2 regions of the Streptomyces sp. NPDC007025 genome follow, and region 2 is predicted to be linked to the other one. Evidence: riboswitches for the same ligand, from Rfam matches in the RefSeq annotation. Region 2 holds a riboswitch; the other holds the start of a gene.
The links. Region 2 has a riboswitch for glycine ahead of gcvP (aminomethyl-transferring glycine dehydrogenase). Riboswitches for the same ligand answer to the same signal wherever they lie in the genome.
Positions count from the first base shown of each region.

Region 1: another riboswitch for glycine. It lies ahead of gcvT (glycine cleavage system aminomethyltransferase GcvT); the one in region 2 lies ahead of gcvP (aminomethyl-transferring glycine dehydrogenase).

Region 1 is NZ_JBIAFT010000006.1:207,556-223,327, reverse strand. It holds gene ACFYMO_RS13910 (cysteine desulfurase family protein) at 1-815, opposite strand, end outside; gene ACFYMO_RS13905 (DNA starvation/stationary phase protection protein) at 1,000-1,476, opposite strand; gene ACFYMO_RS13900 (thioesterase family protein) at 1,596-2,450, opposite strand; gene ACFYMO_RS13895 (trimeric intracellular cation channel family protein) at 2,474-3,169, opposite strand; gene ACFYMO_RS13890 (dipeptide ABC transporter ATP-binding protein) at 3,289-4,395, opposite strand; gene ACFYMO_RS13885 (ABC transporter ATP-binding protein) at 4,422-5,645, opposite strand; gene ACFYMO_RS13880 (ABC transporter permease) at 5,642-6,640, opposite strand; gene ACFYMO_RS13875 (ABC transporter substrate-binding protein) at 6,800-8,551, opposite strand; gene ACFYMO_RS13870 (ABC transporter permease) at 8,620-9,618, opposite strand; gene ACFYMO_RS13865 (enhanced serine sensitivity protein SseB C-terminal domain-containing protein) at 9,935-10,726, opposite strand; gene ACFYMO_RS13860 (enhanced serine sensitivity protein SseB C-terminal domain-containing protein) at 10,922-11,719, opposite strand; gene ACFYMO_RS13855 (hypothetical protein) at 11,900-12,445, shown strand; gene ACFYMO_RS13850 (AAA family ATPase) at 12,423-13,262, opposite strand; glycine riboswitch at 13,415-13,526, shown strand; gene gcvT (glycine cleavage system aminomethyltransferase GcvT) at 13,709-14,836, shown strand; gene gcvH (glycine cleavage system protein GcvH) at 14,930-15,310, shown strand; gene glyA (serine hydroxymethyltransferase) at 15,378-15,772, shown strand, end outside.
Region 2 is NZ_JBIAFT010000002.1:5,928-21,699, reverse strand. It holds gene ACFYMO_RS03445 (PadR family transcriptional regulator) at 1-499, opposite strand, end outside; gene ACFYMO_RS03440 (endo alpha-1,4 polygalactosaminidase) at 699-1,562, shown strand; gene ACFYMO_RS03435 (PhzF family phenazine biosynthesis protein) at 1,821-2,666, shown strand; gene ACFYMO_RS03430 (CPBP family intramembrane glutamic endopeptidase) at 2,710-3,513, opposite strand; gene ACFYMO_RS03425 (glutamate--cysteine ligase) at 3,970-5,466, opposite strand; gene ACFYMO_RS03420 (hypothetical protein) at 5,967-6,647, shown strand; gene ACFYMO_RS03415 (DUF5999 family protein) at 6,944-7,150, shown strand; gene gcvP (aminomethyl-transferring glycine dehydrogenase) at 7,354-10,260, opposite strand; glycine riboswitch at 10,445-10,542, opposite strand; gene ACFYMO_RS03405 (PRC-barrel domain-containing protein) at 10,678-11,055, shown strand; gene ACFYMO_RS03400 (DNA polymerase IV) at 10,971-12,503, opposite strand; gene ACFYMO_RS03395 (MerR family transcriptional regulator) at 12,585-13,229, opposite strand; gene ACFYMO_RS03390 (bifunctional nuclease family protein) at 13,474-13,947, opposite strand; gene ACFYMO_RS03385 (MerR family transcriptional regulator) at 14,022-14,789, opposite strand; gene ACFYMO_RS03380 (FHA domain-containing protein) at 14,808-15,341, opposite strand; gene ACFYMO_RS03375 (DUF881 domain-containing protein) at 15,762-15,772, opposite strand, start outside.

The DNA of each region.
Region 1 (15,772 bases), on a different contig from region 2:
CGGACGAAGTCGGCCCGCCGCTCGACGGAGACCCGTCCGGCCGTGGCGAACGCGGCGATGGCCGGGGTGTCCAGCGTGCCGGAGCGCACGTGCCGCTCCTGGCCCCCGCCGTGCAGCAGCGGCACCGGGGCGTACTCGCGCCGCAGCAGCAGCGCGCCGATTCCGTAGGGGCCGCCGGTCTTGTGGCCGGTGACGGCCATCGAGGCGAGCCCGGACCCGCTGAAGGAGAGGTCGAGCTGGCCGAACGCCTGCACCGCGTCCGAGTGCAGCGGCACATCGAACTCGGCGGCGACCTCGGCGAGTTCCGATATCCGGGTGACCGTGCCGATCTCGTTGTTCGCCCACATGACGGTGGCCAGCGCGACGTCGGCGGGATCGCGTGCGATGGCCTCGCGCAGTGCCTCGGGGTGCACCCGGCCGTACGCGTCCACCGGCAGCCACTCCAGGCGGGCGCCCTCGTGCTCGGCCAGCCACTCGACGGCGTCCAGCACGGCGTGGTGCTCCACCGGCCCGGCCAGCACCCGGGTGCGCCGGGCGTCCTCGTCCCGGCGGGCCCAGTAGAGCCCTTTGACGGCGAGGTTGTCCGCCTCGGTCCCGCCCGCTGTGAAGACGACCTCGCTGGGGCGCGCCCCGAGCGAGAGGGCGAGCGACTCGCGAGCCTCCTCCACCGTGCGCCGGGCCCGCCGTCCGGCGCCGTGCAGCGAGGAGGCGTTGCCGACGACCGCGAGCTGTTCGGTCATCGTCCGCACCGCTTCGGGCCACATGGGCGTGGTGGCGGCGTGGTCGAGATAGACGGGGTGGGCGGAGTCAGCCATGGTTCCCCAATCCTACGGTTCCCCACGGGGCGCACGACCGGCGCGTGGCAGCGTACGCGCCTCGTCGTACGTGCCCCCGTCCGGAGCCGGCCTGGAGTCCCGGGCGCCCGCGCCGCGGCCCGCGGACACCGGAACCCGCGCGCCGGGCGGATCCGGGGCCCGACCGGCACCGGCCCGGAGCGGCTCAGCCGCGGTTCTCCGCCTGGAACATCCAGTGCTCCTTCTCCAGGACGCCGGTGAGCTGGATGAAGACGTCCTCGGTGACCGGATCGACCGGGCCGACGGCCTTCATCCGCTCCCGGGCCTTGGTGATGACGGCGCCGAGCGCCTCGACCATCAGGCGGACCGCGTCGTTGTCGGGGAGCCAGCCCTCCTTGACGGTGTTGACGGCGCTGCCGTGCGCGACGGTGGTGGAGCGGCCGTCTGGGCTGACGCCGAGCGCGGAGGCGCGCTCGGCGACGGTGTCGGAGTACTGCCGGGCCGTGTCGACGACCTCGTCGAGCTGGAGGTGGATGGAGCGGAAGCGCGGCCCGACCACGTTCCAGTGGATCTGCTTGGCGGCGAGGGAGAGGTCGATGAGGTCCAACAGCGTGCCCTGCAGCGCCTCGGCGACGGTCTTGAGGTCCGATTCCGGAAGCGTGCTCTTCACTGTGTAGGTCACGTGCGTCGCTTTCTCTCGGGCAGGCAAACTTTCCCGACCTACGTAAGCACATCGCACGAAAAGGGACATCGAGGCGCCCGCACCTGTCACCCGGGCCGCCTCCGCCCGCGCCGCCCGCGCTATGCGCGGGCCAGCTGCCGGGACTGCGCGACCAGGCGGTCGGCGGAGTCCCACACCTCGGCGTCCTCCTCCAGGAATCCGCCTGCCAGGTTGCGGGTGGTGACGGCGATGCGGAGCGGACCGGGCGCCGGGCGGGCGCGCACATGGACGGTGAGCTCGACGGTGGGCACCCAGCCGGTGAGCCCCAGGTCGAAGCCGGTGGGCGGCAGCGCGTCGACGGCCATCAGCAGCGAGAGCGGGTCCGGGTCGCGCCCGTCGGCGAGCCCGAGCCAGCCGCGGATCTCGCCGCGCATGCTGGGCGCGCCGAGCGCCCATCCGCAGGTCTCCGGGTCGAGGCGCAGGTCGAGCCGGCGCCCCATCTCGGGTACGGCGGCGTCGCCGCCGGGGTGGTCGGTGGCCCGGAAGCACTGCGCCTGCGGCGGGACCGCGGGCGGCTCGGCGCTGGTGCGCACCTCGCCGCGGAGCGCGTCCAGTTCGCCGTAGGTCGCCAGCACCCGGATGCGCTCCACTTCCGTGCCGCTCTCGTCCAGCTGGAAGAGCCCGGCCGAGGCGGTGGAGACGGTGCGCCCGCCGCGGGCCACCGAGGTGCGGACGGTGGCGGGACCCGCGGTGGTGGCCGTGAGGTAGTGGGCCGTGACGGTGAACGGGTCCGGGTGCGGGAGGGCCTGGCGCAGGGCGCGGCCCACCACGGCCAGCAGGTAGCCGCCGTTCAGGGCGGTGCCGATGGCCCAGCCCGGGGAGAGCTGCGCCTCGTGGACGCCGGGCCGCAGGGTGCGGACCGCGGTGTCGCGGTCGAACTCGCTGCTGCCGGCGGGAGCGGCGGATACGGCGGTGCAGGACGGTGCGTCGGACATGGGGCGACGGTACACCGGATTTGTTACTGCTCGGTAGGGGGTGGTTCCGGAGTACCCCCGGCCGCCTCCGCGTCCACCGTCGCGCTGCTGCGCTTCCACGCCCGCGGCGCCCGCCAGTTGTAGTGCAGGGCCAGCAGCCGCAGCACGAAGGCCAGCAGCGCCGCGCCCACCGCCGTGGCGGGACGTACCGCGTCCAGGTGGATCAGCAACGCCACGGCACTGGAACCGATGACCGCGGGGACCGCGTAGACCTCCCGGTCCCAGCGCAGCAGCGAGGGCACCTCGTTCGCCAGCACGTCACGCAGCACGCCGCCGCCCGCCGCCGTGGCCAGCCCCATCACGACCGAGGAGGTCAGGCTGAGCCCGTACTCGTCGGCCTTGAGCGTGCCCGTCACGCAGAAGAGCCCCAGCCCCGCCGCGTCGAAGACATTGACCGCCTTGTTGATCCGCTCCACCTCCGGGTGGAGGAAGAAGACCAGTGCGGCCGAGACGAGCGGGGTGAGGAAGTAGCCGAGATCGGTGAAGGCCGCCGGAGGGACGGCACCGATGACCACATCCCGGAAGAGGCCGCCGCCCAGGCCGGTGACCTCGGCGAGGACGGCGATGCCGAAGACGTCGAAGTTGCGGCGGACAGCCAGCAGCGCCCCGGAGACGGCGAAGACGAAGATGCCGGCGATGTCCAGCCAGTGCTGGAGCGGAGGACTGAAGACGGATTCCACGGCTCCTTTGTATCCGGAGCGCTTTCCGAGCCTCTCCCCGGCTCCCGCCTGCGCCGCCAGGAAGGCCGGCCGCGGTGCCGCACCGGAGGGGCCGTGGAACCAGCCCCTCCGGTACCGGGTCAGCGCTTGGCGGTGGCGGCACCGCTCAGCAGCGCGGTGTCTCCCGGCTCCTGGTCCGGCGCGTTCTCCGGGTGGTGGCAGGCCACGTTGTGGCCCGTCGCCAGCGGGATCAACGGCGGCTCCTTGGTCTTGCAGACCTCCGTGGCCTTCCAGCACCGGGTGTGGAAGCGGCAGCCGGTCGGCGGGTTCATCGGCGAGGGCACATCGCCCTGCAGCAGGATCCGCTCCCGGCTGTCCGCCGCCTTGCGCCGCGGGTCGGGCACCGGCACCGCCGACATCAGCGCCTTGGTGTAGGGGTGCATCGGCGTGTTGTAGAGCGACTGCCGGTCGGTCAGCTCCACGATCTTGCCGAGGTACATCACCGCGATCCGGTCCGAGACGTGCCGGATGACGGACAGGTCGTGCGCGATGATCACATAGGTGAGGCCGAGCTCCTCCTGCAGATCGTCCAGGAGGTTGACGACCTGCGCCTGGATGGAGACGTCCAGCGCCGAGACCGGCTCGTCGGCCACCACCAGCTTCGGGCTGAGCGCCAGGGCACGGGCGATGCCGATGCGCTGCCGCTGCCCGCCGGAGAACTCGTGCGGGTAGCGGTTGTAGTGCTCGGGGCTGAGCCCGACCACCCCCAGCAGCCGCTGGACCTCCTTCTTGACGCCGCCCTCCGGCTGCACCCCCTGGAGCTTGAACGGCGCGCTGACGATGGCGCCGACCGTGTGCCGGGGGTTCAGCGAGGAGTACGGGTCCTGGAAGATCATCTGCACGTCGCGCCGCAGCGGGCGCATTCCGCTGACACCCAGATGGGTGATGTCGCGGCCCTCGAACTCGATGGAGCCCGCGGTGGGCTCCAGCAGCCGGGTGATCAGCCGGCCCATCGTCGACTTGCCGCAACCCGACTCGCCCACGACGCCCAGGGTTTCCCCGGCGCGGACCTCGAAGTCGATGCCGTCGACCGCCTGCACCGCGCCCACCTGCCGCTTGAAGAGGCCCTTGTGGATGGGGAAGTGCTTCTTGAGGCCGCTGACCCTCAGCAGCGTCTCGCCCTGGTCCGGCGCTGCCGCGGAGTCGGCCGTCGGCTCGGAGCCCGGGGACTTCACGGGATTCGTCATCGGCTCGTCGTCCTCACTCACGCCGCTCACAGCTTCGGGGCAATCTCTTCGTTCCAGATCCGCTCCCGGTCCTCCTGCGCCATGTGGCAGGCGGCCAGGTGCCCGTCCTTGACCTCGCGCAGCTCCGGCCGGACGGTGCGGGTGACGTCGTCCCCGGGGACGTCCGCATACGGGCAGCGCGGGTTGAAGGCGCAGCCGGACGGGACGTTGATGAGGCTGGGCGGCGAGCCCTTGACGGGGATGAGCCGGTCGGCCCGGTCCCGGTCGATGCGCGGCATGGAGCCCAGCAGGCCCCAGGTGTAGGGGTGCTGCGGCTCGTAGAAGACCTGCTCGGCGGTGCCGTACTCGACACAGCGCCCGCCGTACATCACCAGGATGTCGTCCGAGAGCTCGGCGACGACGCCCAGGTCGTGGGTGATGATGATGACGGCCGAGCCGAACTCCTGCTGCAGGTCCCGGATCAGGTCCAGGATCTGCGCCTGGACCGTCACGTCGAGCGCCGTGGTGGGCTCGTCGGCGATCAGCAGTTCGGGGTTGTTGACCAGCGACATCGCGATCATCGCCCGCTGCCGCATCCCGCCGGAGAACTCGTGCGGGTAGCTGTCGACCCGCTTGCCGGGCTCGGGGATGCCCACCCGGTCCAGCAGCTCGACCGCGCGCCTGCGGGCCGTCTTCTTGTCCACGTCGTGGTGGACGCGGTACGCCTCCACGATCTGGTGGCCGACCGTGAAGAAGGGGTGCAGCGCCGAGAGCGGGTCCTGGAAGATCATGGAGATCTCGCGGCCGCGCAGCTTGCGCACCGTCTCCGCGTCGGCGGTGAGCAGCTCCTGGCCGTCCAGCCAGATCTCGCCCGAGAGCTGCGGGCGCTGCCTGCCGTACTGGCCGACCGTGTGCAGGCCCATGATGCCGAGCGAGGTGACGGACTTTCCGGAACCCGACTCGCCGACGATGCCGAGGGTCTTGCCCTTCTCCAGCGAGAAGGTGAGCCCGTCGACGGACTTGACCAGGCCGTCCTGGGTGGGGAAGTGCACCCGCAGGTCGCGCACCTCCAGGAAGGAGGACGGAGGCCGCTGGTCCAGCTCGGGTTCGCCGGGCGCGGTGCCGGAACCGGTCAGGTCCGCTGCCGTGCCCTGCTCGGGGATCGCGGCCCCGGCAGCGCCGGAGGCGGCGACCGCCGGCGGCGCGTCCGCGCGGGTGGCGTCCGGGCCGGTCTCGGTGTCCTTGTGGGACTTGTGCTCGTGGTCGGTCATCCCAGCCTCACTCGTGGGTCGATCACGCCGTACAGCAGGTCCACGATGAGATTCGCGATGACGACGGCGGTTGCGGTGATGAGGGTGACGCCCAGGATCAGCGGGAGGTCGCGATCGGTGATCGCCTTGAGCACGGCCTGCCCGAGTCCGGGGATGCTGAAGGTGGTCTCGGTGAGGATCGCGCCGCCCATCAGGGCGCCGATGTCGATGCCCAGGAGCGTGAGGACCGGCGTCATGGTGGAGCGCATGGCGTGCTTGCCGATGACGACCGGCTCCTTGAGCCCCTTGGCGCGGGCGGTACGGATGTAGTCCTCGCCCATCACCTCCAGCATGGTCGCCCGGGTCAGCCGGGCGTACATGGCGCCGAAGAGGAAGGCGAGGGTGACCCAGGGCAGGATCATGCCGCTGAACCACTTGACGGGATCGTCGCCGAACGGGGTGAAGGTGTTGCTCACCAGGTCGAGCTGGTAGGCGAACACGGCCAGCGAGATCAGACCGGTGAAGTAGACGGGCAGCGAGACGCCGGCCAGCGCGCCGGTCATGGCGAGCCGGTCCCAGAGGCTGCCCCGCTTGAGCGCGGAGAGCACGCCGACGGCCAGGCCGATGATCAGCCAGATGACGGCAGCGCCCAGCGCCAGGGAGAGGGTGACCGGAAGCCGGTCGGTCAGCACCGGCCAGATCTCCTGCTCGGTGCGGAAGGAGTACCCGAAGCAGGGGGCGGAGCAGTGCGTCGTGTCGCCACCGGAGGTGTAGTCCCGGCCGGCGAAGATGCCCTTGAAGAACTCGAAGAGCTGGACCAGGACCGGATCGTCCAGCTGGAGCTTCTCACGAACGGCTTCGACGCTCTCCTTGTCGGCCTGCTTACCGACGAACATGGTGGCCGGATCGATCCCCGACCACTTGGGGATCAGAAAGAAGATGCAGAAGACCGCCAGGATGATGACGACCAGCATCACTGCGACGGCGAACAGCCGCCTGATGAGGTATGTGAGCACTGCTCTCCGGCCGCCCGGCGGCGGCCCGGCCGCTCCCGGTCGGGAGTCGGCGGCCGGGCCGCCCGTAGCGGCCTTCACCTGCCCTTCGTGCCAGCGGCGGGTGGCGCCGTCAGATGGTGATGTCGGTGGCGAACTTCGAGGGTCCGTGGACCCCCGGGGTCACTTGACGCCGAGGGACGCGAAGTCGTACCAGCCGCTGAAGGAGTCGGCCGCGTAGACGTTCGTGAGCCGGTCGGAGCGCCACTGGACGACCTTCAGGTAGGTGAGCGGCAGGTAGTAGCCGCCCTCCATGACCCGGTGGTTGACCTCGGCGTACTTCTCGGCGGCCTTCGCCGGGTCGAGCTCGGCGATGGCGTCCTCGAGACCCTTGTCGATCTTCGGGTCGTCGATCAGCGCGTAGTTGTTGTTGCCGTTGTCACGGATCTTGGAGCTGTGCCACAGCTCGATGCCGTAGCCCTGGCCGCTGGGGAAGTCGGGGCCCCAGCCGTAGAGCACCATGCCGTAGCCCTTGCGCTTGACCGTGGCCTGGTTGCCGACGATCGAGGAACCCTGCGAGCCGTCGAACTCGTCCAGCTCGACCTTGATGCCGACCTTCTTCAGCGACGCCTGGATGGCCTCGGCGGACTTCACGTCGGCCTTGTCGGTGTTGCGCACCGCCAGGGTGGTCTTGAACCCGTCCGGCTTACCGCACTTCTCGAGCTCTTCCTTGGCCTTCGCGACGTCGGCGGCTCCGCCGTTCTTGCGGATGCCGTACTGGTCGTCGTTCTGGTCGGCGCCCGGAACGGTGGGCGGCAGCATGTTCACGGCCAGCTCGCCACCGGCGGTCGGGCCACCGCGGGCGGTCTGCACCGACTTGTGGTTGGTGCCGTAGATGGCGGCCTTGCGGCAGTGGATGTTGTCGAAGGGCTTCACGCTCTGCGGGAAGGCCACGTACGAGATGAACCCGGTCTGCGGGTTGTCCACGTTGCCCTTGTGCTGCTTGAGGGCGGTCTGCCGGCCCTGGACCTCCATGCCGCGCTGGTTGAGGTCGAGGTCCGCGTCACCGTTGATCAGGCGCTTGTCGCGCTCGTCCGGGTTGGTGAGCAGGGTGACCTTGACCTTGTCCGGCAGCGCCTTGCGCAGCGTGTCGCTGTTGCGGTCCCAGTTCTTGTTGCGGACCAGGAGCAGCGACTTGTTCGGGGTGTACGACTTGAACTTGTACGGACCCGAGGAGAAGGGGCGCAGCGTGTACTTGGACTTGGTGTCCTTGTCCTTGCGCACCGGCGAGTTGGTGGGCATCGCCAGCATCTGCTCGAAGTCGCCGTTGGCCTTCGGCAGGTGGAACTCGATGGTCTTGTCGTCGGGCGTCTTGATGGCGTCGAAGCCGCCCTTGTCCTCGTAGGGACCCTTCCACTTGCCGTCCGGGTCGAGGACGTCCTTGATGTAGGTCGGGCCGCCGGAGAGGGTCTTCTGGGCCCACTGGCGCTCGATGCCGTACTTGACGTCCTGGGAGGTGATCGGCTTGCCGTCCTCCCACTTCAGGCCATTCTTCAGGGTGTACTTGTAGACCTTGCCGTCCTCGGATATCTGCGCGTTGTCCGTGGCCAGGTCGGGCTTCAGGTCCAGGCTCTTCTTGCCCGGCTTGGGGCTGTAGCTCACGAGCTGGCGGCTGTAGAACCGCGAGAAGTCGAAGACGAAGCCGTAGTACATGCGGGTGGTGTCCCAGGAGTCGGCGTCCTGGACACCCACGAACTTCAGGGTCCCGCCCTTTTTGCTGGAGGCGTTGGCGACCTTGTTGACGCCCGCGTTGTACTCGCCGCCGCCCTCCTTGTCGCTGTCGCCCCCGCCGCAGGCCGAGGTGGCCAGCAGCGTGGCGGCGGCAACAGCCGAGAGCGCGGCCAACCGGCGCCTCGATGTGCGTAGGGGTTTCACGTCTCGCAACCTCCGTGATAGGTCACGGCCCGCACGAGCTGGGCGGGTCCGGGGTCTGGGATGGGGGATCAACGGGTGCCCTTCGGGTCCAGTGCATCGCGTACGCCGTCGCCGAAGAGGTTGAAGGCGAGCACCGTGATGAAGATGGCGACGCCGGGAATGATCATGTACATCGGGTCGGACTCGTAGTACGTCACCGCGTCCGAGAGCATCGAGCCCCACGAGGCGGTCGGCGGCTTGACGCCCACACCCAGGAAGCTGAGCGCCGCCTCGGTGAGGATGTTGGTCGGGATCATGAGCGTCATGTAGACGGTGATCGGCGCGACCAGGTTGGGCAGCAGTTCCTTGCCGATGATGTAGCCGCGGCCGGCGCCCAGGCTGCGGGCGGCCTCGATGTACTCCCGCTCGCGCAGCGAGAGCACCTGGCCGCGCACGATCCGGCCGATATAGGGCCAGCCGAAGAAGCCGATCACCAGGATCATCACCAGCAGCCGCACGCCCGTGCCGGTCAGGCCGAGCAGGTCGTTGGGCATCACGGAGATCAGGGAGATGATGAACAGCAGCTGCGGGAAGGCCAGCAGCATGTCCATCACCCGGCTGATCAGCGCGTCCAGCCAGCCGCCGAAGTAGCCGGCGAGGGTGCCCAGGATGGTGCCGAAGATGACGGCGACGAAGGCCGAGAGGAAGCCGACGAGGATCGAGACGCGCGCTCCGTAGACGATCCGGGTGAGGATGTCGCGGCCGCTGACCGGCTCCACGCCGAGCAGGTGGTCGGCGGACATCCCGCCCAGCGCGCCCGTGGGGGTGCTGAAGAGCGGGTCGATCAGGTCTTCGTGGCGCTCGTTCGGCGACTGCCCGGTCAGCGCCGCGAGCACCGGGGCGAAGATCGCGAGCAGCACCAGCAGCAGCACGATCGTGCCGCCGAGCAGCGCCACCTTGTCCCGCTTGAGCCGCTCCCAGGCGATCCGGCCGAGTGAGCGGCCCTCGATCGCCTTCTCGGCCTTGCCGGGTGCCGGCTCCACGGCCGCGGTTTCCGCGATCGTTTCCTCGTGCAGTGGTGCCGTCATCGTGTTGGGGACCCCTTCTCGACCGGCAGTTGACCAGTCCACGCACACCGCTGTAGCGGTCAGAGTTCAGAAGACATTCGAAAGCCGTTGTGGGTGGGAGGCCGGCTGCGGCCTTCCGGTGGCTTATGGCTCGGGAGTCTTCATCGCGCTCAGGATCAGTCGCCAGACCTGCCGGGGAATGGATGCGCAACTGTGATGTGGCGCGTCATGTTCCGTTATGCGGACGGATATTGACGTTGAGCGGTGTGGGGGTCGGAATTTTGTCCTGATCTGGACCGTCTGCGGATCCGGAAATACGTCCGGATTCCGCCCCTGCTCAGAAGGCGCGCGGGTAGCCGTAACCGGCGCCGGGAGCCGGTGGCCGGGAGGCGTCGTATCCGGCCGGAGCGTGTGCGTCCCGGTCGAAGAACGGCCGGGACTGGCTGCGCATCCACATGGCCACGGGGTCGTAGTCGTCCGCCATCGCGACGCTGGAGACAGGGAGCCCGTCGGGCACCGCGAGCACCGACTGGGCCATCATCCGGCGGGCCGCCTCGATCGAGGCGGGGGCGCCGTCGTACAGGTCGAGGCCCACGGCCAGGTACGGGACGCCCAGCGCGGGCCGCACCCAGGCGCGGCGCAGCGAGCGGACGACGGGGGTCCGGTGGGCGTTCTGCGTCAGCAGCGCATAGAACTGCGGAATCTCCAGGGTCGGCTCGCTGATCCGCAGCGGCCCGGCGGGAAGCTGGTCGAGGCCGACCGCGATCCGCCGCAGGTCCAGCCAGGGGATGCCGACGCCGCCGCCGGGAGCGTGCGGATTCAGCCAGATCCCCCAGCGGTCGGCGAAGAGGGCGGCGGCGATCTCCCGTCCGGCGACGACCTCGTGGGCGCGGTTCCAGCCGGAGGCCGCCAGCTCCTGGGCCGAGGTGACACAGGGCGCGTAGCCGTACCCGGCGACGTCCATGTTGCCGTACTGCGCGTCGGGGGATCCGGCCTGCCCGTTCCACAGCAGCATCCACACCTGACCGCCGGCGAGTGCCTGGAGCAAGGACTCGTAGCTCTCGTAGGTGCCGTGCCCGCCGGGCGCCACTCGCCGCAGCAGCGTCTCGACGCTCTCACCCGCGCTCACCTGGGCCGCCTTTCCACCTCTGCCGCCGTTCCTGGCTCGTCGCCCCGCACCGCCATCCAACCAGCTTACGAGCGGACCGGGACATCGGTACTCGTACTCAGCTCGGGTACGGCAACCGGCGCGCGCCGCTCCGCATCCGGGTCGCGGTGGGCACCTCACCGGCACCGCGGTCCACCGCCGCCCCTCGCACCACGCTCAGCGGTGGGTCTCGCGGTCGTAGAACGGGCGTACGCACTGCCGCAGCCAGTCCACGACCGGATCCTCCGCCGCGTCGAGCAGCACCATCTGGACCGGCCAGCGCACCGGCGCCACGTGCAGCGCCCTGCCGAGCGCGTCGTGGGCGGCCTGCCGGGCCTCCGGGTCGAGGAGGTCGAGCTCTATCCCGACGAACAGACCGGGCGGATCACCCTCGGTGCTGGCGAGGCCCCGACGCGCGCTGCGTACGGCCCCGAGCGCGGCGAACTCCGCCGAGGCCGCGGCGAGGAAGGCGAGCGGATCGTCCTGCCAGTCCGGCTCGAACAGCCGCACCCGGGCGCCCCGCACGGCTCCGGTGGCGGCCTGCTCGGCGGGGGTGTTCGCGCACAGCTCGGCGACGGCCTCGGCGGAGAGCGGAACCCCCACCGTCCCCTCCGGGTTCACGGCGATGCCCACCCCCGCGGGGAGGCCGCGCGCGAATTCCCTGGCCGGTGCGACAGTGAAGGACACATGGGCGCCGACGACGCTCAGGAACTGCTGCTCGGAACTGAAGACCGGCACATGGACCGCACCGTCCAACTCGATGGTCGGCAGATCCAGTTCCCGGCTCTCCCGGTCGCCGCCGTCCGGGAGCGGGACCCAGACACTGCTGCGGCCCAGCACCTCCAGCAGCCGGGCGCCCGCGTGCGGCACCTGGAGCGAGGCGGCCAGGGCTTCCTCCAGCTCGTTGCCGGGCCAGCCACCCCCGTGCCCGGGCCCGAAGTGCTGCGGCTGCGAGGGCTGCGAGGGAACTGTCATACGGCAAGCCTATCCATGATCCCCGCCTGCTCGGAGGCACCCCGGAGTACCGCTACGGCCCCCTGGACGAACCGGGACGAACACGAACAGCGATGCTCCGGTTGCGTTCCGCGTCGGATGCCCGAAAGGTGGACTGCGTCCCCATACGTGCCAACCGGCACGCCCATCGGAGGAGAGCACATGCGTGTGAACAGGATCGCCGTCACCGTCACCCTGGCCGGCTCGCTCGCCCTCGGCGCGGCGGGTGCGGCCGCCGCCGCGCCGGTGGCCGGCCACGCCCCGGGGCAGCGGCCCGGCATCCAGCAGCCCGCCGGACCGGAAGCCGGGACGGAGCAGGCCAAGCCGAAGCCGTCGGACGACCAGGGCATGGGGCAGTCGGCGCCGCAGCAGAAGCCCGCAGCCCCCCAGCAGGACCCGACGGCGCAGCACAAGCTCCCGAAGCCGCCCGAGCCGGGCGAGAAGCCGGCCGGCCAGCAGAAGCCGACCGAACAGCAGCAGCCCACCGAGCCGTCGAAGCCCGCGAAACCGTCGGACCCGGCCCAGGAGCAGCAGCCCGCCAAGCCGGCCGAGCCCGGGAAGCCCGCCAAGCCCGGGAAGCCGGCGAAGCCCACCGCTCAGCAGCCCCCGCGGCCGCAGGCGCCCGCCAAGCCCGCACTCGGCCAGGCAGGGCAGCAGTCCCCCGCGCAGCAGCCCGGCAAGCCGGTCACCCCGGCAGCGGGCCGCTGACCCCGGTCACCCCCTGAATCCGGTCACCGGTGTCCCCGTCCGCGGCCCCGGCGCCCCTCGCGGGTGCCGGGGCCGCGGGCGTCCGCCCCTCTCCGGGCGACGGTACGGATGGCGGCGCGGTCGGGCCCGGCGGTCCCGCCCAGGGGGAGAGCACCAGCGGTACCGCGGCGGGCAGCGGCTCGAAGAGCACGCACCGCACATCCCGGGCCGCCTCCCGGTCCAGCAGCACCGAGGAGACACAGCCGCGCGGCAGCCGTCCGGCCTCCGCGGCGGCCCGCAGCCTTCCGACGGCACGCAGATGCCGCCGGAAGGCGTACCCGGTCACCCGCCTGCCGCGCACGGTCTGTCCGGCCAGCGCGTCCCCGGTGGGGACGTCGAGCAGCAGCAGGTGGAGCGAGCGCCCACGCCGTATCGCGTCCCGGGCCAGCCAGCGGCGCACCCAGCTCTGCGTGCCGCAGTCGTGCACCACGACGGCGGCACCCGAGCCCAGCGCCGTGCGCAGCGCCGCGTAGTGCGCGAGCCGTACCAGGGGCCGGTAGGCGCCGTACGGCAGCCAGCGCGGCATCCGCGCCTCCCAGCGCTCGCGGGCGTCCTGCGAGTCGATGCGCACCGCGTCGGACCGGCCCGGGAACGCGCGCCGCATGAGGGTGGACTTGCCGCCGCCCGGCAGCCCGGAGACCACCACCACGTCCCCCGCCGGATAGCGCAGCGTCCACGGTCCGCCGGTACGGCGCAGATCGTGCCGGACCGCGGCGCGGGCTGCGGGGCCCGCTCGCGCGCCCCTCGGTACGGCTCCTGCACGGCACGGGCTGCCCACTGGATCTCCCTCCCCTGGCGGCAGTTCGGCCGCCGCCCCAAGTATGTAAAGAAGGAGTAATGCGGTTCAAGGCGAACAGCTGCTCCGCGGGGGCAGCCACGGCCCGCCCACCCGTGCCATGATGTGCGCATCCAAACTGCATACCGGCCGTTCGAACCCGCGCGGGAGAGTCCCCGGCAGGCGTGTGCAGTACGCGCACACCGGGGCGCCGAAGGAGCAAGATCCTCCCTTGAATCTCTCAGGCCCCGTTACCGCGCAGGCTAGGCAGATCTGAAAAGCGGACCGCTGTGCGCGCCCCGGCGCGGAGCGGCGGTCCCACCCAAGGTGCAAGCCGGGCTCCAGCCGTTCGGGAGCTGTCGGCGAACCTCTCAGGTTCCGATGACAGATGGGGAGGACATCCACGTCATATCCCCCTATGGGGACTCATCGGGACTCTGGGAGCCTGCATGACTGAGCCACCGGCCACTCGCAAGACCGCGCTGGACGCCACGCACCGCGCGCTGGGCGCCACCATGACCGACTTCGCGGGCTGGGACATGCCGCTGCGCTACGGCAGCGAGCGCGAGGAGCATCTGGCCGTGCGCTCGACCGCCGGCCTCTTCGACCTCTCGCACATGGGCGAGATCACCCTGACCGGGCCGCAGGCCGCCGAGCTGCTGGACCACGCGCTGGTCGGCAACCTGTCCAAGCTGGCGGTCGGCCGCGCCCGCTACACCATGATCTGCGACGAGGACGGCGGCATCCTCGACGATCTGATCGTCTACCGGCTGGACGACCAGGAGTACCTGGTCGTGGCCAACGCCGCCAACGCGCAGACGGTGCTGGACGCGCTGGTCGCGCGGCAGGACGGCTTCGGTGCCGAGGTGCGGGACGACCGCGACGGCTACGCGCTCATCGCGGTGCAGGGCCCGGCGGCCGCGGGCATCCTCAAGCAGCTGACCGGCTTCGACGTCGACGGACTGCGCTACTACGCCGGTGAGCGCGACATGGTCGCCGGCAAGTCGGCGCTGATCGCCCGCACGGGATACACCGGCGAGGACGGCTTCGAACTGTTCGTCTCGCCCGGCGACGCCGTCGCGGTCTGGGAGGCGCTGACCGAGGCGGGCCGGGAGGCCGGGCTGACCCCGTGCGGTCTGAGCTGCCGCGACACGCTCCGCCTGGAGGCGGGGATGCCGCTGTACGGGCACGAGCTGTCCACCGCGCTGACCCCGTTCGACGCGGGGCTGGGCCGGATCGTCAAGTTCGAGAAGACCTCGAACGAGGGACGCTTCGTGGGCCGGGACGCGCTGGCGGCGGCCGCCGAGAAGGCCGCGACCGCCCCGCCGCGCAAGCTGGTCGGGCTGGTGTCCGAGGGACGCCGGGTGCCGCGCGCCGGTTACCCGGTGGTCGCCGACGGTGCGGTTGTGGGCGAAGTCACCTCCGGGGCGCCGTCGCCGACGCTGGGCAAGCCGATCGCCATGGCGTACGTGGACGCGGCACACGCCGAACCCGGCACGGAGGGGGTCGCGGTCGACATCCGGGGCTCCCACGAGCCGTACGAGGTCGTGGCGCTGCCCTTCTACAAGCGGGCCTGAGCACCCGCCGCCACCGAAGGGCGGCCCGCGCCCCCCGTTCCACCTGCCAAGACCGTGTTCACTGCACCTTTCGCATCCGGGAGAATCAGACTCATGAGCAACCCCCAGCAGCTCCGCTACAGCAAGGAGCACGAGTGGCTGTCGGCCGCCGATGACGGCGTCGCGACGGTCGGTATCACCGAGCACGCCGCCAACGCCTTGGGCGACGTCGTCTTCGTCCAGCTCCCCGAGGTCGGTGACACCGTGACCGCGGGCGAGACCTGCGGCGAGTTGGAGTCCACCAAGTCCGTCAGCGACCTCTACTCCCCCGCCTCCGGTGAGATCACCGAGATCAACCAGGACGTGGTGGACGACCCGGCGCTGGTCAACTCCGCCCCGCTGGAGGGCGGCTGGCTGTTCAAGGTGAAGGTCGACGCACTGCCGGACGACCTGCTCTCGGCCGACGAGTACGCCGCATTCGCCTCGGGCACCTGAGGCGTCCGCCTCGGGGGACCGAGGCTGCTTGCCCACCCCGCCGCCACTTCCCAGGGACGGTTCTTCCATGTCGCTTCTGAACGGCTCTCTCCACGAGGTCGACCCCGACGTCGCCGCCGCCGTCGACGCCGAACTCAACCGCCAGCAGTCCACCCTCGAGATGATCGCCTCGGAGAACTTCGCTCCGGTCGCCTCCATGGAGGCCCAGGGCTCGGTCCTCACGAACAAGTACGCCGAGGGCTACCCCGGGCGCCGCTACTACGGCGGCTGCGAGTACGTCGACGTGATCGAGGACCTGGCCCGCGACCGGATCAAGGCGCTGTTCGGCGCCGAGGCCGCCAACGTGCAGCCGCACTCCGGCGCCCAGGCGAACGCCGCCGCGATGTTCGCGCTGCTCAAGCCGGGCGACACCATCCTGGGCCTGGATCTGGCGCACGGTGGGCACCTCACCCACGGCATGAA
Region 2 (15,772 bases):
CCCAGTCGGCGCCGCGCCCCGCTTCCTCCCAGGGGGCCTCGGCACCGGTCTCCGCCTCGGCGGTGCCCGCCTCGGTGAGCGAGAAGAGCTTCTTGCCACCCTCGCTCTCGCTGGCGATCAACCCCTCGTCCTCCAGCAGCTGCAGCGTCGGATAGACGGAACCGGGGCTGGGCTTCCAGGCACCGCCGCTGCGTTCGGCGATCTCCCGGATCATCTCGTAGCCGTGCATCGGGCGGTCCTTGAGCAGCGCCAGGATCGAGGCCCGCACATCACCGCGCCGCGCCCGGCCCCGGGGGCCGCCGCGGCCGCGGCCGCCGAAGGGCCCGCCGCCGAAAGGCGGCCCGAACGGGCCGAAGGCGGCCCGCCCGCGCCCCGCCCCGTGGCCACGGCCCCGGCCGTGCGGACCACAGGGTCCGGCACCGGGACCCTCGGCGCCGCGGCCGGGCCCGGGTCCGTACCGGCGGGGAGTCTCGTCCTGCTGCATTTCATGGGGATACATCGCTGACTCCTTCACATTGCATCTCTGATCTTTCACGATGCCTCGACGATATGTCGGAACCGATCGCATGGCAAGCCTTCCGCCGCAGCGGACCTCCGCGTCGCACGGGCGGACCGGCGGACCGCGCGCCCGGCACTCTCCGTAAGCTGGGCGCCAGGGGGCGGCAGGCGCTTCCCGCGTCCGGTCAGGAGTCCCCCGCATGCACACCACCGCCGCCCCGGCGAGCCGCGTCCGGATCCCGGCGCTCGCCACCGCCCTGCTGCTGTGGGCCGCTCTGAGCGGCTGCGGAGCGGGCCAGGGCGACGACGGCGCCCCCGACCCCGGCCGCAGCGCCACCGCCGCACACCCGGCGCCGCCGCCCGCGCACGCGGGCTTCGACTACCAGATCGGGGGCGCCTACCCGCCACCCGACGGCGTGCGCGTGCTCTCCAGGGACCGCACGCACGACCCCGCACCGGGGCACTACAACGTCTGCTACGTCAACGGTTTCCAGGCCCAGCCCGACGCGCTGGACTGGTGGCAGCGGCACCATCCCGACCTGGTGCTGCGGACCGGGAGCGGCAAGCCGGTGCTGGACACCGACTGGAACGAAGCGCTGCTGGACACCTCCACGGCCGCACACCGCGAGGAGCTCGCGGACATCGTCGGGGACTGGATCGACGGCTGCGCCGAAAAGGGGTTCCAGGCGGTCGAGGTGGACAACCTCGACTCCTACGAGCGCTCCGGCGACCGGCTCAGCCGGGCCGACAACGTGGCGTTCGCCGCGCTGCTGACCCGGCAGGCGCACCGGAGCGGACTGGCGGCCGGGCAGAAGAACGCACAGGAACTGCTGCCGCGGCGCACCGCGATGGGCTTCGACTTCGCGGTGACGGAGGAATGCGGGCAGTACGACGAATGCGGCCGCTACGCGGAGGCGTACGACGACCGGGTGCTGGACGTCGAGTACACCGCCGAGGGACTGGCAGCGGCCTGCCGCACATGGGGCGAGCGGCTGTCAGTCGTACGGCGGGACCTGGACGTCCGCCCCGCGGGCGAGAACGGGCACCGCTACGAGCGGTGCTGACCCGCACCCGCCCCGGGATTCCGGGCCGGACCCGCCCGGCAACCGTCGTGCGGCCGACAGCGGGACCGTCGAGGCGGTCGGCCCAGGGGCGGTCGGGTGGGGCACGGCGGAGGGCGCAGCGCCCTCCGCCCCGCCGGGACTCCGCGGGGAACCGCACCGCCCGGTCGACCGCTTCCGCGGACCACACCGGCGCTCCCGGTCCACCCGCCGCGCATTGGCCCTGCATCCGCCCGTCTCCGCCGCGTACCGTCCCCGGGCATGAGACTGCGCACCGTCGACGCCTTCGCCTCCCGCCCCTTCACCGGGAATCCCGCCGCCGTCGTGCTCCTGGAGGAGGCCCCGTTCCCGGACGACTCCCGCCTCCAGGCCCTCGCCGCCGAACTGAACCTGTCCGAGACCGCATATCTGCACCCGCTGACCGACACCGCCGACTCCGACGCCGACTGGGCGCTGCGCTGGTTCACGCCGACGACCGAAGTCGACATGTGCGGCCACGCCACGCTCGCCGCCGCCCATGTGCTGGGCGACGACGGCCTGCTGGACGAGGACGGGCGGGTGCGCTTCCGGACCCGCAGCGGCGTCCTGGGCGCCTCGCGCGACGCGGACGGCAGCGTCAACCTGGACTTTCCGACCGCCGCACCGACCCCCGTCCCGGTCCCGGAGAGCGCCCGGCAGATCTTCGGTACCGCCCCCGTGGCGGCCTGGGACACCGGGCCGCTGCAGATGCTGGTCCTGGAGTTCGCCGACGAGCGCACGGTGCACGACCTCGGGCCCGACCCCGCAGCGGTGGCCGCGCTTCCCGCCCCGGCCGTGGTGGTGACGGCAGCGGCGGCGCCTGCCGGCTCCGGGAACCGGGAGCCGGGACACGACTTCGTCTCCCGGGTCTTCGCCCCCGCGCAGGGCCTCCCGGAGGATCCCGTCACCGGAAGCGCGCACACCGCACTCGCCCCGCTGTGGTCGCAGCGACTCGGCCGCGCCGCCCTGACCGGCCTTCAGCTGTCGCGGCGTACCGGCGAGGTGCGCACCACGCTGCGCGGCGAGCGCACCCTGCTGGCCGGGCGCGCGGTCACCGTGCTGGACGCGGAGCTGCTCACCGACCTGTAGTGGTGGCCGGGCGGCGGCGTCGCGAGGCCCGCCCGGCGCGGCTTCAGGGCGTGGGCAGCCAGTCCACCCGCCCAGCGAGCAGCGCGTAGCCGACGAAGGCCACGATGTCGATCAGTGCGTGGGCCGCCACCAGCGGCCCCACGCGGCCCCACCGCCGGTAGAGGAAGGCGAAGACGACGCCCATCGCCAGATTGCCGAAGAACCCTCCGATGCCCTGGTAGAGGTGATAAGAGCCGCGCAACACCGCGCTCGTGCCGAGCGCGGCGAGCGGCGACCAGCCGAGCTGGTCGAGGCGGCGCAGCAGGTATCCGACGACGATGACCTCTTCCAGCACCGAGTTCTGCACCGCGGAGGCGACCAGCACCGGATACTTCCACCACACGTCCGGCAGCGACTCCGGCTCCACGGTGAGGTTGAACCCCCCGGCCTGGGCCAGCAGATAGAGCCCGATCCCGCAGCCGCCGATGCCCGCGGCCAGGGCGGCGCCCCGGCTCACGTCGAAGAGGGGCCTGCGGCGGTCGAGGCCCAGCACCCGCAGCCCTCCCGCGCCTTCCCGCACCAGGAAGTGGGCGACCAGGGCGACCGGCACCAGCGCGGTGGCGATCCCGAAGAGCTGCCAGGCCAGGTCGAGCCAGGGCCGTCCGGGCGCCTGCGAGGAGTTGAGCCGGGCGGCCTGGTCGGCCAGCCCGCCCGGCCGCGTCAGCGCGCCGACAAAGCTGATCAGCGACGAGACGGCACTGGCTCCCAGGGAGAGCGCGAGGACGAGCAGCAGTTCGGTGCCGAGCACCTGCCGCGGCAGCCCGCCCGCGGAGGCGGGCGGCGGTTCCTCAGACACCTGTGCGCGCACGCGAACCTCCCGTTGCCGACGCCGGATCCATCCTTGTCCCTCCTGTCGCACCACCGGCGGCTGCGCCACCGCCCCGGCGTGCCGCGACCGCACCGTCGGCGGTCGGGCCGCGTCGCGCCGTCCGGCGGGCCGCGCCGGGGCACGGCAGCGGTGGAGCGACGCGCGCAGCGGCCGGAGGGTCGAGGCTCCCCGGGGGCCGTGCCCGCCCCTCCGCCGTTGCCGCAGGGCACCTGCCGGGCGTACACCGGTGCGCTGCCACATCACAGCTTGCCCGACGGCCGGGGCGGGTCCGGGCTGCGGGGTCCCGGCGCACCGGCGAGGACGACACGGCCGGGCCCGCGCCGGGTACGGCGCGGGCCCGGTGTGGGGTGCCGTCGGGCCGGGGGACGGGCCGGGCCCGGAGCGCGCGGGCCCTCCGGCTGCGCTGCCGCGCCCGGGCCGGGCGCGGCAGCCGGGCTACGGCCCGTTGTCCCAGGTGTGCACGGCCGCTCCGGACGCGGCCCGGTCGCAGTAGCCGCGGGCCATCGCGGCCAGCGCCTTCTCCCGGTCCAGGCCGGACTCCAGCGCGCGGTGGTACGCCGCCGCCTGCCAGGACGCCCCGTTGACGCGCAGCCGGCAGCGCTCCTCGATCACCGAGAGGTAGCGGTCGCGGTCGGCCGGCTCCACGCCCCACGCGTCGAGCCCCGCGGCGGCCAGGGGCAGCAACTCCTCGCGTACCAGCCGGACGGCGGGCTGCCGGCGCAGTCCGGTGCCCCGGCCCGAGCGCGGCCACCACAGCTCGGCCTCGATCCCGTACCGGCACGCCGCGTCGAAGTTCCGCTCGGCGTACTCGAACGGCAACCGGTTCCAGACCGGCCGCGGCTCATCGGCCAGCGCGCGCACCAGCCCGTAGTAGAACGCCGTGTTGGCCAGCACGTCGGTCACCGTCGGCCCGGCGGGCAGCACCCGGTTCTCCACCCGCAGGTGCGGGGCACCGTCCACGACCCCGTAGACCGGCCGGTTCCAGCGGTAGATCGTCCCGTTGTGCAGTGTCAGCTCCGACAGGGCCGGCACCCCGCCGGAAGCGAGCACGGATGGAGGGTCCTCCTCGTCGCAGAGGGGCAGCAGGGCGGGGAAGTAGCGCAGGTTCTCCTCGAACAGGTCGTACGCGGAGGAGATCCAGCGCTCCCCGAACCAGGTGCGCGGGCGGACGCCCTGGGCGATCAGTTCGGGCGGGCGGGTGTCCGTCGCCTGGACGAAGAGCGGCACCCGGGACTCGCGCAGCAGCTCGTGCCCGAACAGGAAGGGCGAGTTCGCCCCCATGGCGACCTGCGCGGCGCTGACGGCCTGCGCCGCGTTCCACACGTCCGCGAACCGGCCGGGCGTCACCTGGAGGTGGAGCTGCACGGAGGTGCAGGCGGATTCCGGCGCTATCGACTCCGAGGTGCTCTCCAGATGCTCGACCCCCTCGATGTCGAGCGCCACCTCCTCGCCGCGCGCGGCCATGATCTGGTCGTTGAGCAGCCGGTAGCGGTCGTCCTCGGTGAGGTTGGCCAGCGTCAGGTCGCGCGCCGTGAGGGTCGGCAGGGTGCCGATCATGACGATCCGGGCATCCACTTCCCGGGCCTGCCGGTCCGCGTATGCCAGTCCGGTGCGGAGTTCCTCGGCCAGCTGATCGAGAACTCTCCCGGAGAGCGCGTGCGGCACGATGTTCACTTCGAGATTGAACTGCCCCAGTTCTGTCTGGAAATCCGAGCTCGCGATCCGCTGGAGTACCTCGGCATTCACCATGAGGGGCTGCCCCTGGACATCCGCGAGATTGAGTTCGATCTCCAGCCCCATGAGATTCCTGGGGCGGTCGAACCGCTTCTCCTCCAGTAGCTGCCACAGTCCCCGCAGGCACGTGTGCAGCTTCTCCCGGTACCGCCGTCGATCGGACAGGTCGAACCTGTCGGCGACGACCTTCTCTCCCATCGGAGGCTTCCTCCCTGCTGGTGGACGCTGCCGGAGGTCCCGGCCGAGCGTGCACCGATGATGCCCTGCCGGGCCGCGGATAACGCCTGGCAGGGCTGACGCGGCGGGGAACTGCCGCTACGCTGGCCGAGGCCCGGCGGCACATTCCCTCGGCATACAGCGGTGTCCAGCTCCCGCGGCACAGCTCTCGTCATAAACACCGACGACATCAGGCCGACCGCGTTCTGCCCGGAATCCGAGGTCAACCGCGCAGCGCCGGTGTCGGAGCAGGTGAAAAGTCCGCAGATTCGTCCTGTTGCAGCCTTACAGGAAACAGCAGGATACGTTAGCTGAAACACCACTCGAACACATCTCGTATAAACTGCGCGAACGAGGCAGAGACTTGGCGATCCCGGCCGCCCCGGTCGACCCCTCCCAGCCGCGCCTGCGGCCATCTCCGCGCCGACACCGCCGTCGCGCCCCTGCCAGCACCATGTGTCTCCCAAGAGAGGCGACCCGCCATGCCGCTGCACGCACTCTCGACCCCTGCCCCCGCCCTGCGCAGTGTCCTGACCGCCCTCGGCTCCCCGAGCGCGGTACGGGGCTCCCGGGCGCCGCTCGCCCTGCGCACGGCGCAGGGCCCGCTGCGCCCCGAACTCCCCCTTCCCGCCTACGAGATGGTGCGCGTCGCACCGGACGGCACCGGGCGGGCCACAGCGCCGGCGGCGGTGACCCCGCGCGCCCGGCTGACCGGCTGGCGCTTCCTGCTGGCCGACGGAGGCACCGACGGCGAGGGCGGCCCCGGCTCCGCGTTCGTCGGCACCGCCGAAGCCGTGCCGACCGCGGACGGCTGGACCTTCGGCCAGTTCCGGCAGGGCCCCTACGTCCTCTCGACGGTCCGCGCGCTGCGCCAGGCCGAGGTACTGCCGACGCCCTACCAGCCGCGTCTGCTGTCGGTGCCGGAGCTCTACATGCTGACCCTGTGGCTGCACGCCGACATCGGCGGCGACCCGCACGACGGCGTCCCCGACCCGGCCGATCTGCTGATCCCACTGGCTCCGGCGCCGCCCGGTATCGCCCCGCACACCGCGCACCGCGTGGACGCGCTGCTTCCCGTGCTGACCCGCAGACTCGGGTCGGCAGCGGCGCCCGCGCCCGGAGCGGACCCCGGCACGGCACCGCTGCTGCGTACGTCCGCGTGAGACGGCGTCCGCCTGCGGGAACCGCGGATGCCGCTGCGCGCCCCTCCGAATGGGCTAGTCTTCGCGGGAGCCCGAACCCCCCGAAATGACGGTGCAGTTGGGCGCAACCGCCTACCCGGGTGACGCGTCTGTGCGGTTGGGTACGAGCTGACGCGAAATCCCTGCGAATCCGCGTCGGCAGCGGAACACTGGGAGACGGACCGGAACGTACGCACGTACGGGGTGACGGGGGATCGGTCATGCACAACAGGAACCGCAGGACAGACGCCACAACACGACGGAAGACGACACCGACAATGTGCCAGCACCAGCCACCGTGCCCGACAGCGGACTCAGCCGACAGGGAGGCCGCGCAAGCCGTGGTCCACCACCCGGAGCAGGGCTGGAGCCTGCTCTGCAACGGAGTGCTCCTCTTCGAGGACACGGGAGAGCTGCTGCCGGACGGCCGGATCATCGCTCCGCACAAGCCGCTCGGCACGCGCCACGTCATCACCGCCGCCTGACACCCGGCCGGCCCGTCCCGCAGAGCCGCACAGGACGTCACGGCGCACCGCCGACGGCCGTACGGCGCACGGCCATTCCGCACAACTCCGCACGACGCAGGGCCGGCACGGCATCCGCCGTACCGGCCCTGAATCCGTCGTTCCGCGAACCCCGGCCGACACAAGCCTCCGGCCCCGGAGGCCGCGCCCCGCGGCCGGCGTCACTACCCGGCGTCGTACTCCGCGATCGGCGGGCAGGAGCAGACCAGGTTGCGGTCCCCGTACGCGCCGTCGATCCGGCGCACCGGCGGCCAGTACTTGTCACCCGCGTGCACCCCGGCCGGGAAGACCGCCTCCTCGCGGCCGTACCCCTGCTGCCACTCGCGGCCCAGCATCGCGGCCGTGTGCGGGGCATTGCGCAGCGGGTTGTCCTCCGCGTCCCACTCCCCCGTACCGACCTTCTCGATCTCCGCACGAATGGCGATCATCGCCTCGCAGAACCGGTCGACCTCGTTCAGGTCCTCGCTCTCCGTCGGCTCGATCATCAGCGTCCCGGCCACCGGGAAGGACATCGTCGGCGCGTGGAATCCGTAGTCGATCAGCCGCTTGGCGACGTCGTCGATGCTCACACCGGTCTGCTTGGTCAGCGGGCGCACGTCGATGATGCACTCGTGCGCCACCAGCCCGTGCGGGCCCGCGTAGAGCACCGGATAGTGCGGCTCCAGCCGCTTGGCGATGTAGTTGGCGCTCAGCACCGCCACCTGGGTGGCCCTGCGCAGCCCCTCGGCACCCATCAGCCGGACGTACGCCCAGGAGATGGGCAGGATGCCGGCCGATCCCCACGGGGCGCCGGAGACCGGGCCGATCCCCGTCGCGGGCCCCGCGGCGGGCTGCAGCGGGTGGTTGGGCAGATACGGGGCCAGGTGCGCGCGCACCCCGATCGGACCGACTCCGGGACCGCCCCCGCCGTGCGGGATGCAGAACGTCTTGTGCAGGTTCAGGTGCGAGACGTCGGCGCCGAAGCGTCCCGGCCTCGCCAGCCCCAGCAGCGCGTTCAGGTTGGCGCCGTCCACGTACACCTGGCCGCCCGCGTCGTGCACGGCTGCGCAGACCTCGGTGATGTGCTCCTCGAACACGCCGTGCGTCGACGGGTAGGTGACCATCAGAACGGCCAGCTCGTCGCCGTACTGCTCGATCTTGGCGTGCAGGTCGGCCACGTCCACGTCGCCGTTGTCGCTGGTCTTGACGACCACGACCGTCATCCCCGCCATCACCGCGCTGGCCGCGTTGGTGCCGTGCGCCGAGGAGGGGATGAGGCAGACGGTGCGCCCGGGCTCGCCGTTGGCGCGGTGGTAGGCGCGGACCGCCAGCAGCCCGGCCAGTTCGCCCTGCGAGCCCGCGTTGGGCTGGAGGGAGACCTTGTCGTAGCCGGTGACCTCGGCCAGCCGCTCCTCCAGCTCGCGGATCAGCGTCAGATACCCCTCGGCCTGCTCGGCGGGCGCGAAGGGGTGCAGTGCGCCGAACTCCGGCCAGGTGACCGGCTCCATCTCCGTGGTGGCGTTGAGCTTCATCGTGCAGGAGCCCAGCGGGATCATGCCGCGGTCCAGCGCGTAGTCCCGGTCGGCCAGCCGGCGCAGGTAGCGCAGCATGGCGGTCTCGGAGCGGTGCTCGTGGAAGGCCGGATGGGTCAGGTACTCGTCGGTGCGCAGCAGGTCGGCCGGCAGCGCGTCGTCGGTGACCGCGTCCAGCTCGTCGAGGTCGGCCCGCGCGGCCGCGACACCGAACGCCTGCCACACGGTGGCGAGCTGGTCCCGGCCCGTGGTCTCGTCGCAGGCGATGCCGACGTGGTCGGCGTCCACCAGCCGCAGGTTGACCCCCGCCTCGCGGGCCCGCTCGGTGACCCGGGCCGCCTGGCCCGGGACGCGCGCGGTGACGGTGTCGAAGAAGCTGTCGTGGACGATCTCGACCCCGCCCTCCCGCAGCCCGGCCGCGAGCAGCGCCGCGTACCGGTGGGTGCGGCGGGCGATCGCCGCCAGCCCGTCCGGACCGTGGTACGCGGCGTACATTCCGGCCATCACCGCCAGCAGGACCTGCGCGGTGCAGATGTTGCTGGTGGCCTTCTCCCGCCGGATGTGCTGTTCGCGGGTCTGCAGGGCGAGGCGGTAGGCCTGCTCTCCGTCCACGTCCTTGGAGACCCCGACCAGCCGCCCGGGCAGGCTGCGGGCGAACTGCTCGCGGACGGACATGTAGCCCGCGTGCGGTCCGCCGAAGCCCATCGGAACCCCGAACCGCTGGCTGGAGCCGACGGCGATGTCCGCGCCCAGCTCGCCGGGGGAGGTCAGCAGCGTCAGCGCCAGCAGGTCGGCGGCGACGGTGACGACCGCGCCGAGTTCGTGCGCCTGCTCGACAGTGCGGCGCTGGTCGCGTATCGCTCCGGAGACGCCCGGGTACTGGAGCAGCACCCCGAAGATCCCCCGCTCGGTGAGCTCCTCGGGGATGCCCTCGTCCAGGTCGGCGACCACGATCTCCACGCCGGTCGGCTCGGCGCGGGTGCGCAGCACCGCCACGGTCTGCGGCAGGCAGTCGGCGTCGACCAGGAACACGCCGCCGCCCCGCTTGCCGGCCTTGCCGACCCGGCGTGAGAGGGCCATCGCCTCGGCGGCGGCCGTAGGCTCGTCCAGCAGCGAGGCACCGGCGGTGGGCAGCCCGGTCAGATCGGAGACGACGGTCTGGAAGTTGAGCAGCGCCTCCAGCCGGCCCTGCGAGATCTCCGGCTGATAGGGGGTGTAGGCCGTGTACCAGGCGGGGTTCTCCATGACGTTGCGCAGGATCACCGGCGGCGTGAAGGTGCCGTAGTAGCCCAGGCCGATCATGGAGTGCAGGACCTGGTTGCGCCGCGCGAGGGTGTGCAGCTCGGCCAGCACATCGGCCTCGCTCCGCGCGTCGGGGAGCTTCAGCCGCTCGGTGCTCCGGATCACCTCGGGCACGGCCGCGCCGGTCAGCTCGTCGAGCGATCCGTAACCGACCTGGGCGAGCATCTTGGCCTGGGCACCGGCGTCGGGTCCGATGTGGCGACTCTCGAAGGGGCTGCCGCTCTCCAGCGCCGAGAGCGGGGTGCGAGGGGAAGTCATCTGCGGGGGCCTCCTGGTCTGTGCGACCTGCGAGGGGCACCTTTCACGGGTGCCCGGACGGCCTCCCCCTCTGTCATCTGACCTGAGAGTTTCACCGAGCCACGTGCCGGACGCTCGGCTTACACCGTCGGTGAGGGAGGGCTTCGGTGTGCTGGTCCGGGCCCGCCCTGCTTTCCAGAGTGACCTCGTCCGCGCGGTACGTGAGCCTGAGAGATTCCGGGGAGGAGTTGCTCCTTCGGCGCCTCCGGAAACTGCACCGGAGGACTCTCCCGCACGGGGTCGACAGCCACCTCGAGAGTATCAGCGCCCCCCTGCGTGGTAACCCGGCGTGCGCCCGAGTGGCCAATAGTCGAAAAGTGCCGTTTCGTGGTGAGTACGCGCAGAAACAGCGTGTCGCGACCCTGGTGGAGGAGCCCCGTGCAGACCGGAACAGATCCGCGAAGCCTGATCGGCCGCAAGGCGTTCGACCGTGCAGGAGCCAAGATCGGCACCGTGGACGAGGTGTACCTCGACGACGCCACAGGCGACCCGGAGTGGGCCGCGCTGCGCACGGGCCTCTTCAGCCGGGACGCCTTCGTCCCGCTGGAGCCCTCCGACCTGGACGAGAGGGGCCTGCGGGTCCCGTTCGAGCGGGATCTGATCAAGAGCGCCCCCGACTTCGGCGTCGGCCGCCACCTCTCCCCGCAGCAGGAGCTGGAGCTCTACCGCCACTACGGGCTCGACGTGCCCCTCGGCGGCGAGTCGTCTCCGCCTGCGGACCGGGATTTCGGGCGGATAGCCGGCGCCGGGGACTGATCCGCGGCGAGCCCCGCGACACCCGCGCCCAGCATGACCGGTTCGGCGGTCTCCAGTTGCGGATCGTCGACCGAGAAGGTGCGTACCCGGCCGGGTGCCGAGTCGGGCTCCTCGAAGCGGACGGTGACCTTCCCGACGCCGCTGCCCTGCACCCAGCCCCGCCCGTGGACGGCATGGCGCACATCCCGGCCGGGGATCCAGCGCCGGTCGGCGGGCACCGCCGCGCCCGGCTCCTCGACGGCGGCCGCCTCGCCGGCCGCCTGGACCGCCCCCGACCGCTCCCCGGCGTCCCGCCCCGGCTCCGCCGGGCCGTCTGCCCCGGGCTCCGTACCGGTCTCATGGGCGGCCGCGAGCCCCTGAGCGGCCTGAGCCTGCGCGAACAGGTCCTCCTGGGTGAAGTCGGCGAGCCCGCTGACACCCACGCCGAGCAGCCGCACACCGGCCGTGGTGTCCACCCCGTCCAGCAGCCGCAGCGCCGCCTCGCGCACGACGCCGGCGTCGTCGGTGGGGCCGCGGAGCGTCTCGGATCTGGTGAGGGTGGAGAAGTCGTAGCTGCGCACCTTGATGACGACCGTGCGGCCGGACCGCCCGGCCGCGCGCAGGCGCGTCACACAGCGCCCGGCCAGCCGTTCGACCTCCAGCCGGACCCGGGTGCGGTCGGTGAGGTCGACGTCGTAGGTGTCCTCCACGGAGACCGACTTGGCGTCCCGCTCGGCCACCACCGGACGGGCGTCGACCCCGTGCGCCATCGCGTGGACCGAGGTGCCGTGCGCCCTTCCGAGCAACCGCAGCAGTTCGTCCTCTCCGGCCTCCACGATCTCGCCCACGGTGCTGATCCCCGCCCTGCGCAGCACCTCCGCGGTGGCCGGCCCGACCCCGGGCAGGGTCCGCACGGACAGCGGAGCCAGCATCCCGCGCTCGGTGCCCACCGGGATGAGCACCAGGCCGTCCGGTTTCGCCTGCTCCGAGGCGATCTTCGCCAGCATCTTGGACCCCGCGAGCCCCACCGAGCCGGTCAGCCCCGTCGCTGTCGCGATGTCCCGCCGCAGCCGCTCACCGACCTCCCGCGCCCCTTCAGCGCCACCCTGCGTCCCTTCCAGGGCCCCTCCGGCCTCCAGGTCCACGAACGCTTCGTCGAGGCTCAACGGCTCCACCAGGGGTGAGAGGCCGTGCAGCAGGTCCATCACCACGTCGCTGACCGCGCGGTAGAGCCCGAACCTGGCGCCCAGATACGCCGCGTTCGGCGCCAGCCGCCGCGCCTGCGCCATGGGCATCGCGGAGTGCACCCCGAAGCGCCGGGCCTCGTAGGACGCGGTGGAGACCACCCCGCGGGGCCCGAGACCGCCGACCACGACCGGTTTCCCGCGCAGGCTGGGCTTGGACGCCTGCTCCACCGCGGCGAAGAAGGCGTCCATGTCCAGATGCAGGATGGTCGGCTGGGTCCTCACACCCCCCGATGCTGCCGTACGCCACTGACACTCCCCGGCCGCGGCGTGCCCGGCGGCTGCGCCGACCGGGCGGTGGGAGCGCTAACCGGCGCGGTTGCGGCGCCGGGCGAGTTCGTCCTCGGGGTGGTCCCGCACGAGCGTCTCACCGGTGTCGACCCGCTCCCCGTGCAGCCGGGAGAGCGCGCCCTCCACGTCCTTCCAGACGACCCCGACGGCGATCCCGAAGACGCCCTGGCCGCCCTGCAGAAGATCGACCACCTCGTCGGGCGAGGAGCACTCGTAGACCGTGGCCCCGTCGCTCATCAGCGTCATCCGCGCCAGATCGGTGCGCCCTCCGGAACGCAGGTGCCGGACGGCCGCGCGGATGTTCTGCAGCGAGACACCGGTGTCCAGCAGCCGTTTGACGATCTTGAGGACGACGATGTCCCGGAAGCTGTAGAGCCGCTGGCTGCCCGAGCCGTAGGCGGGGCGGATGCTGGGCTCGACCAGTCCGGTCCGGGCCCAGTAGTCGAGTTGCCGGTAGGTGATACCGGCCGCCGAACAGGCGGTGGGACCGCGGTAGCCGACCTGCTCCGGGGGAGCGTCGCCGACCGGGCCGACGGCACCTGCCGGGGAGGAAGCGGAGCCCGGCCGCCCCGGGGGCGCCTCCTGGCCGGGGGCCGGAATCGGGCCGCCGAGTAGGGACGAGTCGCCAGCCGCCGTACCTTCGCCGCCGGTGCTTGTCACGCCGACCTCCGTCCTTCACATCCCGGGTCACCCCCGGAACCTGCCCACATGAAGGTAGGCAGTCACTCCGAGTGCGTCAATGATCGCCACACTCGGCACGGCGAGTGATAGTGCCCGGGAGAGTGGTTTCGCGTGCCCGAAGGCGGGGAAAGACTGGCCGGATGCCCGGTGGATCACGCCCGGCGCGCACCTCTCCCCCGCCACCGACCGGCAGCGCCGACCGCGGCTCCTCGTCGACGGAGCGTCACTGGCTGCTGGTGCCGAAGTCCTCCGGGGAGATCTGGTCGAGGAACTCGCGGAACTTCTCCACCTCGTCCTCCTGCTCGTCCGGGATCGCGATCCCCGCATCGTCCAGCACACCGTCGCTGCCGTAGATCGGCGTTCCGGTGCGCAGGGCGAGCGCTATCGCGTCGGACGGGCGGGCACTGACTTCCACTCCGCTGGCGAAGACCAGCTCCGCGTAGAACACGCCTTCCCGCAGATCCACGATACGGACCGCGGTCAGCTCCTGACCCACTGCTTCCAGGACGTCCTTGAACAGGTCATGGGTGAGTGGGCGTGCGGGGGTCATGCCCTGCTGCGCGAAGGCGATCGCGGTCGCCTCCCCAGGACCGATCCAGATGGGGAGGTAGCGGTCGCCTCCCACTTCTCGCAGGAGCACGATCGGTTGGTTGGTGGGCATTTCCACCCGGACACCCACTACGTCGAGCTCATTCACACAGCAACCCTAGGCCGTGCCGCGCCTGTTTGGGTAGTCGGGCAGCCGTCCGGCACCGGCATCCGTGTGCTGATTCAGTCACACCGTGTGCGGTCCGGGTGCGCTCCGGAGGCCATGAAGGCCCCGTAGAGCCGCACGGAGAGATCGGCCAGCTCCTCGGCCGTGCTCTCGGCAGCCGACCTGGTCCGCTGGTCCGGATGGCGCCGCAGCGGCGCGACGCGCTGCTCGGCCAGGGCGAGCTGCCGGTCGGCGGCCGCTTTGACCGACCGCAGGTGCCGGGCCTCCACCCCGTGCCGTCCGAGGCGGGCCACCAGTCGGGCCACGGCCACGTCGGCAAGCCGGTAGGTACCGTCCGCGGCCGGTCCGAGCAGTCCGTATTCCTCCCACTCGGCCAGCTCCTCCTCCCGCACGCCCGCGGACCCGAGCAGCTCCGGGCGCCGGGTACGGACAGCGGAGACCGCAGGTGCCGGGCCGGGCTCGGACGCGGACGCCCTCCCGGCCTCGGCGCCGCACGGAACGGCCACCGGCGACACAGAAGGAGAGGCACCCCGGCCGGGCACCCCCAGGTGCTCCCTGATGGCGCGCAACGACAGGCAGTGGTCGCGCTGCAGCCGCAGCACCTGGCCCAACCGCGCCACATCCGCGTCCCGGAACCGGCGGCCACCGGACGGCGAGCGGACCGGCTCCACCAGCCCCTCCGCCTCCAGAAACCGGATGCCGGCCACGGTGAGCTCGGGGAACTCGGCGCGGAGCTCGGTCAGCACGGCACCGATGCTCATCGGACCGCTCCGCGGACCGGTGGCGGTGCCCGCACGGGCACCGCCGGACGGCTTGTGCTGCATGGGCCTCCCTGCCGGGAATCAGACGGTGTGCTGGCTCGCGTAGAAGACCAGCCGGTACTTTCCGATCTGGACCTCGTCGCCGTTCCCGAGCGGCACAGCCGTCTCCATCCGCTCCCGGTTGACGTAGGTGCCGTTGAGGCTGCCGACGTCGGCGACGGTGAAGACGCCGTCGGAGCCGCGCCGGAACTCCACGTGCCGGCGCGAGACGGTCACGTCGTCCAGGAAGATGTCGCTTTCCGGATGGCGCCCGGCGGTCGTCAGGTCCCCGTCGAGCAGGAACCTGCTGCCCGAGTTCGGACCCCGCCGCACGATCAGCAGGGCCGAGCCCATGGGCAGCGCGTCCACGGCGGACTGCGCCTCGGGCGGCAGTACCGGGGAGGCGTGCTGGCCGGTGGACTCCGAGTCGTACGCCTCCAGCCCGGAGATGGAGATCGTCGACGTCGTCTCCGACGCACCCTCCGCCGGCGCTCCGCCACGCAGCGGGGCACCGCAGTTGGAGCAGAACCGGCTCGCTTCGGCGACGCGGGCACCACACCTGTTACAGACCGGCAAGGCAGGACCTCCACCCGATTCCGAGGTAGGCGGTGCCTGGGAACCTATGCGGCCCTGAGTACCGGGGTCAACAGAAACCGGGCCGTGACCACCCGAATTACCTCCACCGGCCCCGGCCACCTCGTCCCGGAACAGCGGGCGCTCGGTGCCGTCCTCCGGCGTCCCCGCGTCCGGCCCCTGGGGGGCACGGTGCCGTGCGGTACCCGAGTCACCGCCCCGGCGACCCTTGCCGAACAACTTCGCAAAAAAACTCACGGGCGATTCCCCTCGCACGAAACAGACCCGCCCGTGGGGCAGGACAGACCCTCGATGCTCTCATTGGTCACACTCGACGCCCGAACAACGTCCGTGACCCGCAGACAGTTTCCACCACGCGGTGCTCAACTTGCCCGCCGACCCCCCGAAACTCCTATCAGCATCTCACTGCGATG